Regions from separate parts of the Mesorhizobium sp. L103C105A0 genome, predicted to be linked through region 3. Evidence: predicted binding sites of a transcription regulator. Region 3 holds the regulator's gene; each other region holds the start of a gene.

Region 1 (3,277 bases), on a different contig from region 3:
TGTCGACGCCTTCGAGTTCGGCTTCGGCCTTCTGGCCAAGCGCCTTGACCTCGTCACGGTCGGCAAGATTGGCCGGGAACAGCTTTACCCGGTCGCCGAGTTCGCCGGCCAGGGTCTCCAGTTTCTCGATGCGGGTGCCGTGCAGGCCGACAATGGCGCCTTGCGCATGCAGCAGCCGGGCAATCGCCTCGCCAATGCCGCCCGATGCGCCGGTGACGAGCGCCTTGCGGCCGGTCAGTTCGAACATTTTCGTCTCCTGATCTTAAGAGAACACCCTTCCCACGGGAGGGGTTGAATCGCCAGTGGATTGTGCAAGCGCGGCCAGCGCCGCCTCGACATCGGCCGGCGTGCCGACGGCCGATGTGGCGATGTCGCGGTTGATCCGCCGCGCCAGGCCGGAAAGCACCTTGCCGGCGCCGATCTCAAAGAGCGTGGCGACGCCATTGGCGCCGAACCACTCCACCGTTTCGCGCCAGCGCACGCGGCCGGTGATCTGCTCGACCAGGCGGCGCGCGATCTCGTCGGGGTCGCTGGTCGGGACTACAGTGACGTTGGAGACGACGGGCACCACCGGTGCATTCTTGGTCACCCCGGCCAGCGCCTCGCGCATGACATCGGCCGCCGGCGCCATCAGCGCCGAATGGAAGGGTGCGGAGACCTGCAGCATCAGCGCCCGCTTGGCGCCCTTTTCGGTGCACAGTTTCGCGGCGAGTTCCACCGCCGCCCTGGCGCCGGAGATCACCAGCTGGCCGCCGCCATTGTCGTTGGCGATCTGGCAGACCTTGCCGGATCCCGTTGCGGCCTCGGTGCAAGCGGCTTCGACGTCGGGCTGTTCCAGTCCGATGATCGCCGCCATGGCGCCCTCGCCGGCCGGCACCGCCGCCTGCATGGCGTTGCCGCGGATGCGCAGCAGCCGGGCAGCATCGGCGACCGAAACGAAACCCGCCGCGGCAAGGGCGGAATATTCGCCGAGCGAATGACCGGCAACGTAGGCAACCTTGTCCTTCAGCGAAAAGCCGCGCGCTTCCAGCGAGCGGATTCCCGCAAGCGAGACCGCCATCAGCGCCGGCTGGGCATTGGCAGTCAGGGTCAGCGCCTCTTCCGGGCCTTCCCAGATCAGTTTCGACAGCTTTTCGCCCAGCGCATCATCGACTTCCTCGAACACCCTGCGTGCCTCGGGGAAGGCGTCGGCGAGGTCCTTGCCCATGCCGACAGCCTGGCTGCCCTGTCCCGGAAAGGTGAATGCGACGGCCATTTGGGCGCTCTCCAGCGGCTGATTTTTACTGCCTGTGACGCAAGGCGGACCGCCAAGTCAAGCCCGGAGGCGGCATTTCGGCTCTCGCTTGAACCGGAGCTGACCTCGAGTCCCTGTTCCCAAAGGCTTTTTGCCGATCACACCTGATGAAAACCGCTCACGAATCGTTTGCTGGCTCTTCTTATTTTCGCCACAGGCGCTAGCTTTTGCATGACAGTTCTATGACAGAACGGTGGCGCGAGTGGAAATACGCGTTGCTTGGGCCGGGGGAAGAGACGTGGCTAGGATCAGGAAGGGCGCGGCCGTACCCGCGCCACAGTTCTTGGAAGACGATCCGTCCACCGGCTACCTGCCGGGGCGCAGATGGCCGGTCATCCGCTACGGCCTGGTCACGCTGCTTGCCTCCGCCATCCTGGTGTTCGCCATCGAATGGATCGTGCGCGGCGACTTCTTCGGCACGGTCGACTTCTTCCTGCAGCCATTCAAGCCGGGCTGGACCACCATCATTGTCTTTGCATTGGTGCTGATGGGACTGGACGCCGTGCTTGGCCGCAGTCACCAGAGCCTGATGATCGTGGCGCCGCTGACGCTGGCGCTGGCCTTTGTCGGGCATCAGAAGTCGCATTATCTCGGCGATCCGCTCTACCCAACCGATTTTCTTTATTCGCGCCAGATCATGGCACTGATGCCGCTCCTGGTGCGCGAACGGCCCTGGACGGCGCTCGCCATGGCGGTCGGCATCGTCGCCGGCCTGTCGCTGCTGATCTATGGCTGGCGGTTGTGGCGCCGCAAGGTTCCGATCCTCAGCCGCAAAGGGCGGCTGGCGCGGCTGACGCTGGCAGTGCCGCTGCTCGCCTTCTTCGTCTCAATCATGGACTACGCCACCTTCTCGTGGACCCGCGACCGGCTGCAGATCATCCCGATCATGTGGGACCAGAAGGAGAACTACGCCTCCAACGGGTTTGCGCTGGCCTTCGCGCTCAACGTGCCGATGGCGCATGTCTCGGCGCCGGCGGGCTATTCCGACAAGGCGATCGACGCGATCGACAGGCCTGCTGTGGCGGCCTCGGTACCGGATGAGAAACCCGACATCATCGTGGTGATGAGCGAATCTTTCTGGGATCCGACCAAGCTGCCCGGCGTCACAATCACGCCTGACCCGATCCCCAATGTGCGGGCGCTGCGTTCCGGCTATATGTTTTCGCCGGAATTCGGCGGCATGACCGCCAACATCGAATTCGAGGCGCTGACCGGCTTTTCCAATGCCTTCCTGCCGGCGGGCTCGATCCCCTACCAGCAATATGTGCGCACGCCGACGCCGTCGCTGGCGACCTTCCTGAAAAGCGAGGGATACCGGGCGCGCGCCATCCATCCGGGCACCAACTGGTTCTGGAACAGGGGCGCCGTCTATGCCGATTTCGGCTTCAACGATTTCCGCTCGGAAGAGACGCTGCCGCCACTGGAAAAGCGCGGGCCGCTGGCTTCCGATGCGTCGATGACCGACGAGATCATCGCAGAGGCCGACGCCAGCGAGCGGCCGGTGTTCTTCTTCGCCGTCAGCCTGCAGAACCACGGTCCCTACGAGCCGTACCGCTATTACAATCCGACCCACAAGGTCGCGGCACCGATCAGCACATGGGCGCGGGAATCGCTGCTCAGCTACGCCGAAGGCTCCGCCGATGCCGACCGTGGCCTCGAACGATTGATCGAATGGGCGAAGAAGCGCGAGCGGCCGACGGTCATCGCCTTCTTCGGCGACCATCTGCCGCCGCTCGGCCCCGTCTATGTCGAAACCGGTTACCTGAAGGACAATGTCGCGCCGCGCAAGGAACCGACGCCGGAGGCGGCACTGGAGCATCATCAGACGCCGCTGGTCATCTGGTCTAACCGCACCGGTCCGGCGCAGGATATGGGCGCGGTGAGCCCGGCCTTCCTGCCCTACCACATCCTGACAACGGCCGGGATCACGCACCCCTACTACACCGGCTTCCTGGGCGCGCTGCGCGAACGTTATCGCGTCGT
Region 2 (3,277 bases), on a different contig from region 3:
CCATGTCCAAACTCCGCGTCAATGCCTTCACCTTGTCGCTCGACGGTTTCGGCGCCGGTCCTGACCAGGACCTGCAAAATCCGCTCGGCGTTGGTGGCGAAGATCTGCACAAATGGATGACCGGCACCCGCACCTTCCACGAGATGGTCGGCAAGGATGGCGGCAGCACCGATGTGGACGACCGGTTCACCGTCCGCAGCTTCGACAATGTCGGCGCCTGGATCCTCGGCCGCAACATGTTCGGTCCAATCCGCGGCGAATGGCCAGACGAGAGCTGGAAAGGCTGGTGGGGCGACAACCCGCCCTATCATGTGCCGACCTTCGTGCTGACCCACTACGAGCGCGACTCCATTGTGATGGAAGGCGGCACCATTTTCCACTTCGTTACCGGCGGCATCCACGCCGCGCTCGAACAAGCAAAGGCCGCGGCCGGCGGCAAGGATGTCCGCGTCGGCGGCGGCGTTTCCACCATCCGGCAATATCTGCAAGAGAAGCTCATTGACGAGTTGCATCTGGCGGTGTCGCCGGTGTTGCTCGGGAGGGGCGAGAGCCTGTTTGCCGGGCTGGATATGCTGAAGCTGGGTTACCAGTGCACCGAGCAGGTGGCGACAGCGCTCGCCACGCATGTGACGATCAAGCGGGTGTAAGCCTCATTTGGGAAAATTGCGATCCGTCGCGCCCCCTCTGTCCTTCCGGACATCTCCCCCACGCCGGGGGAGATCGGATGTCGCGCCGGCTTTCGCCACTCATCAACGTAGCAAGAAGGGCGCCATCGGCGAAGCTGCCAATCTCCCCCCTTGTGGGGGAGATGTCCGGCAGGACAGAGGGGGGCGCGAAAGAATGCCGTCCTCTCGTGTCTTCAATTGCGAAGACGCTCAATACTTCTCCGGCACGTAAAGCTCGCGCGGCAGGACCTGGCGCTCGTACTCCGGGTTGAACACCCGCTCGGGCAGCGTGATTTCTTCGTGCGGCACGTCCTCATAGGGCAGCTGTTTGAGGAGATGGTCGATGCAGTTCAGCCGCGCCCGCTTCTTGTCGTTGCCTTCGACGATGTACCACGGTGCCTCGGGGATGTTGGTGCGGGCAAACGTCTCTTCCTTGGCCTTGGTGTACTGCTCCCAGCGCACGCGCGACTGCAGGTCCATCGGCGACAGCTTCCACTGCTTCATCGGGTCGTGGATGCGCATCATGAAGCGCATCTGCTGTTCCTCGTCGGTGATCGAGAACCAGTATTTGACCAGCGTGACGCCGGAGCGGACCAACATGCGCTCGAACTCCGGCACGTCGCGGAAGAACTCTTCGACCTGATCGGGTTCGGCAAAGCCCATCACCCGCTCGACGCCGGAGCGGTTGTACCAGGAGCGGTCGAACAGCACGATCTCGCCGCCGGCCGGCAGATGCGGCACGTAGCGCTGGAAATACCACTGCGATTTTTCGCGCTCGGTCGGCGCCGGCAGCGCCACGACGCGGCAGATGCGCGGGTTGAGGCGCTGGGTGATGCGCTTGATGACGCCGCCCTTGCCGGCGGAATCGCGTCCTTCGAAAACCACCACCAGCTTCTTCTTGTGGTAGGCGACCCAGGACTGCAGCTTGATTAGTTCCGGCTGCAAGCCGATCAGGTCGCGGAAATACTGCATGCGGTCGATCGACGGCGGATGCGCGTTCTTGTAGATCTTGGAGATCTCCAGCGACAGCGCCGGCTCCGACATTTCAAGCTCATAGTCCTCGTCGAGCATGTCGGCGAGTTCGGCTTCCAGCCAATCCCTGGCCGGAGAATTCTGCTTCAACTCGGTCATTTCCACTGCTCCGCTTGCCGGCTGACATGAAACCCTGAGCCGACTTGATATAGGCCGGCAATGACGGTTTTATTGCAACCCGCCAGCCAGCCGATCATCGCTGCAAATCGGCGAGGCATGGCTGATCCATCGCCGTGGCATGGCGACAAGCCGCTCAAATTGTCCTACAAATGGCCGACCCGTTCGGGCTGCCCGCCCTTCTCCAGTAAATCCCCACCCACCAAAATTGCGAGGACCGACATGGAATACCGCACGCTTGGCCGTTCCGGCTTGAAAGTTTCGACGCTGACCTTGGGAACCATGACCTTCGGCGGCAGCGGGCCGTTCGCTGCCGTCGGCAATTCCGATCTCGCGGAGGCCTCGCGCATCATCGACACTTGCATCGATGCCGGCATCAATCTCATCGACACCGCCAATGTCTATTCGAACGGATTGTCGGAAGAGATCATCGGCGAGGCGCTCGGCGGCAAGCGCAAGAACGACGTGCTGATCGCCTCCAAGGCGCGCATGCGGATCGGCAAGGGCCCCAATGACGAGGGCCTGTCGCGCCATCATCTGATCCGCGAATGCGAGAAGAGCCTGAAGCGCCTCAGGACAGATGTCATCGACATCTATTTCCTGCACGAATGGGATGGCGCGACGCCGCTCGAGGAAACCATCGCCGCGCTCGACACGCTGGTTGCCCAGGGCAAGATCCGCTATGTCGGCTGCTCCAACTATTCCGGCTGGCAGGTCATGAAGGCGCTCGGCATCAGCGACAGCCAGCACCAGCCGCGCTTCGTCACCCAGCAGATCCACTACACGCTGGAAGCACGCGAGGCCGAGTATGAGCTCTTGCCGATCTCGGTCGACCAGGGCCTTGGCGTGCTGGTGTGGAGCCCGCTCGCCGGCGGCCTGATGTCGGGAAAATACCGCCGCGACAGTCCGACGGCGCGCCAGATCGGCGGCTGGTCGGAACCACCGATCCGCGACGAGGACCGGCTGTGGCGGATCGTCGACGTGCTGGTCGACATCGGCGCCACTCGCGGCGTCTCGGCGGCCCAGGTGGCGCTGGCCTGGCTGCTTGGCCGGCCGGCCGTCAGTTCGCTGGTGATTGGCGCACGCAACGAGGCCCAGTTGAAAGACAATCTCGCCGCGGCAAGCCTGACGCTGTCCTTTGATGAACGCCAGCGCCTCGATGCCGTCAGCCGGCCGCCGGTGCTCTATCCCTACTGGCACCAGCAGTTTACGGCGAAGGACCGCTTCGGCCCGGCCGATCTGGTTATGGACCGCAGCGTTATCTGACTTAAGGGCGCCGGAAGCGGCTAGCCCGCGATAAACCGCCAGACCTGCGGATCGGGCTCGATCTGGCCGCTGAGCACGAAATATTTGTAGAGCACGAGCAGGCAGATCGCCTGCTCGGCCCGCTCGTCGGCGAATTTGCGGCAATAGGCGTTGGCCGCCGCAACGATGCGCTGGGCCTCGGCCGGATGCTGCTCGAG
Region 3 (3,277 bases):
TGACCGTCGTGCTGTCGCTCAATTTCCTGTCCGTCACCGTCATCGACTATGCCGGCCACGTCGTCGCCGAGGAACAGCGCCGGCTGGACACGCTGACCAAGCCGCGCGACGAGCTGATTGGCGAATGCGTAGCAATCGTCCGGCGGCGGCTTGAGGATCCCGACCTCGATGTCCAGAGCATCGCCCGCATTGCCATGGGCATCCAGGGCATCACCGATTCGCAGGCGCGCGCCATGCTGTGGTCGCCGATCACGCCACTGACCGACATTGCCTTCGCCGACATGTTGGAAGCGGAATTCGGCATTCCTGCCACCATGGAGAACGATTGCAACATGATGGCGGTGGCGCTGCAATGGCGCCAGCCCGAGCGCTACCGCGACAATTTTATCGCCATCCTCTTATCGCACGGCATCGGCATGGGCCTGGTGCTGAAAGGCGAACTGTTCACCGGCACCCATTCCTCGGGCGGCGAGTTCGGCCACATGATCCACCGTCCGGGCGGCGCGCTCTGCCGCTGCGGGCGGCGCGGCTGCGTGGAAGCCTATGCCGGAAACTACGCCATCTGGCGCAGCGCCAAAATGATGGGCGAGGATGCCGAGCCGGTCGATATCGGCGACGCTGATATGCGCGCACTCGCCGCGCGCGCCCGCGAAACCGACGGCCCGGAGCGCGAAGCCTATCGCAGGGCCGGCGAGGCGCTCGGCTTCGGCCTCGGCAGCCTGTTTGCGCTGATCGATCCGGCACCCGTCGCCATGGTAGGCGTCAGCGCCGCCGCCTTCGACCTGATCGAACCGGCATTGCGCGAAGCGATCGCCCAGACCGCCGGCGGCCAGCACTCGAAATCGATCTCCTTCGACACCGAGCCCAACGAGCTGCCGCTGATCCGCGAAGGCTGTGCCATGCGCGCGCTCGGCTTCGTCGATCAGGAGATTTTCGCGCCGGGCATTCAGGCCAAATCCGGCAAGCATGTCGCCTGAATGGCCGGCAACGGCGCGACGCGCAGCATCCTAATCTTCCCTGATCGCGTAGCCGGCGCCGCGAATGGTACGGATGACATCCGGCATGCGGCCGTTGTTGACCGCTTTGCGTAAGCGCCCGACATGGACGTCGACGGTTCGCTCGTCTATATAGATCGTCTCGCCCCAGACATTGTCGAGCAGTTGGCTGCGCGAGAACACGCGGCCGGGATGGCGCATCATGAATTCGAGCAGCCGGAACTCGGTCGGTCCGAGCCTGATCTCGCTCTTCTTGCGGTAGACCCGGTGCGATTCTCGATCGAGCACGATGTCGCCGACCTTGAGCACGCTCGACAGCACTTCCGGCTTGGCCCGGCGCAGCAGCGCCTTCACGCGCGCCATGAACTCCGGCGTCGAGAATGGCTTGACCAGATAGTCGTCGGCACCGGTGGACAGGCCGCGCACGCGATCGCTTTCCTCACCGCGCGCGGTCAGCATGATGATCGGCAGCCGCTCGGTTTCGGGCCGCACTCTAAGCCGCCGGCAGAGCTCGATGCCGGAAACAGCGGGCACCATCCAGTCGAGCACCAGGAGATCGGGCACGTTTTCCTGCAGGCGGATCTCGGCTTCGTCGCCGCGTGTCACCACCTCGACCTGATAGCCTTCGGATTCGAGGTTGTAGCGGAGGAGCACGCCCAGCGGCTCCTCGTCCTCCACGACCATGATGCGTGGCGCGATCATAGGCAGTTCACCCTCATCAGGCCGGCGTGGCCATCGCCGTCTCGTCCTGCTTCGGACGATTGGCGGGCAATTGCTGGCCGGTCAGCACATAATACGCATTTTCGGCGATGTTGGTGACATGATCGCCGATGCGCTCAAGATTCTTGGCGCAGAACAAGAGATGCGTGCAGGCGGTGATGTTGCGAGGGTCTTCCATCATGTAGGTCAAGAGCTCACGAAACACGGACGTGTATTTGACGTCGATGCGCTCGTCGTCATTCCTGAGTTTTGCAAGCGCTGCCGCATCGGTGGCGGCATATTCCTCGACGACGCCTTGCACCTGGATCAGCACCAGTTGCGCCATGGCATCGATGGAGTGCGAGAGGTCGCGCGGCGTGACGCTCAAGCCCACGGTGCCGACGCGTTTGGCGATGTTCTTGGCGAGGTCGCCGATGCGCTCGAGGTCGCCCGCCATGCGGATCGAGCCGACCACGGCGCGCAGATCGTTGGCCATCGGCTGGCGCTTGGCGATCAGCGTGATGGCGCGGTCGTCCAGTTCGCGCTGGCGCGCATCCATGATGGCGTCGTCGGAAACGACACGCTGTGCCAGCGCATTGTCCGAATTGAGCAGCGCCCTGGTCGAGCCGCTGACCATCGAGCCTGCCAGATCGCCCATGTCGCGGATCAGCTTGCTGATCTGCCCGAGCTCTTCATCGAAGGAGGCGACGGTATGTTCACCCATGATCTTGGTCCTCGTGCCTGAAAATTCACCCGCCGGACGGCTCAGCCGAAGCGGCCGGTAATGTAGTCCTGGGTGCGCTTGTCGTCGGGGTTGGTGAACATCTTGTCGGTGGCGCCCTCCTCGACGAGATAGCCGAGATGGAACATCGCCGTGCGCTGCGAGACGCGCGCCGCCTGCTGCATCGAGTGGGTGACGATGACGATCGTGTAGTTCTGGCGCAGTTCGTCGATCAGCTCCTCGACACGGGCGGTGGCGATCGGATCGAGCGCCGAGCAGGGCTCGTCCATCAGGATCACCTCCGGCGACACGGCGATGGCGCGCGCGATGCACAGGCGCTGCTGCTGGCCGCCGGACAGGCCGGTGCCGGGCTCCTGCAGGCGGTCCTTGACCTCGTTCCAGATCGCAGCCTTCTTCAGGCTCTGCTCGACGATCTGGTCCATGTCGGACTTGCGCTTGGCCAGCCCATGGATGCGCGGGCCGTAGGCGACGTTCTCGTAGATCGACTTCGGGAACGGGTTGGGTTTCTGGAACACCATGCCGACGCGGGCGCGCAGTTCGACGACATCGATGTTCTTGTCGTAGATGTCGTCTTCATCGAGCGTGATCTTGCCGGTCACCCGCGCCGAATCGATGGTGTCGTTCATGCGGTTGAGGCAGCGCAGGAAGGTCGACTTGCCGCAGCCGGACGGGCCGATCAGCGCCGTCACCTGGTTCTGGCTGATGTCGAGATTGACGTCGAACAACGCCTGCTTCTCGCCGTAGAAGACGCCGACCTTGTCGCCGCGCATCTTGATGACTTCGTTCGACTTGGCGTTCATTTTGTCGCCCACTGCATTCTCAAGGGACTGTTCGGTCATGA

The links. Region 3 encodes PhoB, which activates phosphate uptake and scavenging genes when phosphate is short. Its sites were predicted from a motif close to TGTCATNNANCTGTCAT; they were not measured.
Region 1: a site for PhoB is predicted at 1,466-1,482, ahead of X727_RS143360 (LTA synthase family protein). Genes of this name have one in related genera too.
Region 2: a site for PhoB is predicted at 1,857-1,873, ahead of ppk2 (polyphosphate kinase 2). Genes of this name have one in related genera too.

What each region holds. Positions count from the first base shown of each region.
Region 1 covers NZ_AYXF01000008.1:154,738-158,014, forward strand. Annotated here, with positions in the region: gene fabG (3-oxoacyl-[acyl-carrier-protein] reductase) at 1-247, opposite strand, end outside; gene fabD (ACP S-malonyltransferase) at 263-1,255, opposite strand; gene X727_RS143360 (LTA synthase family protein) at 1,533-3,277, shown strand, end outside.
Region 2 covers NZ_AYXF01000003.1:544,797-548,073, forward strand. Annotated here, with positions in the region: gene X727_RS151455 (dihydrofolate reductase family protein) at 3-647, shown strand; gene ppk2 (polyphosphate kinase 2) at 876-1,796, opposite strand; gene X727_RS151445 (aldo/keto reductase) at 2,037-3,080, shown strand; gene X727_RS151440 (glycosyl transferase family 90) at 3,101-3,277, opposite strand, start outside.
Region 3 covers NZ_AYXF01000011.1:94,822-98,098, reverse strand. Annotated here, with positions in the region: gene X727_RS140455 (ROK family protein) at 1-977, shown strand, start outside; gene phoB (phosphate regulon transcriptional regulator PhoB) at 1,008-1,697, opposite strand; gene phoU (phosphate signaling complex protein PhoU) at 1,714-2,418, opposite strand; gene pstB (phosphate ABC transporter ATP-binding protein PstB) at 2,460-3,277, opposite strand, start outside.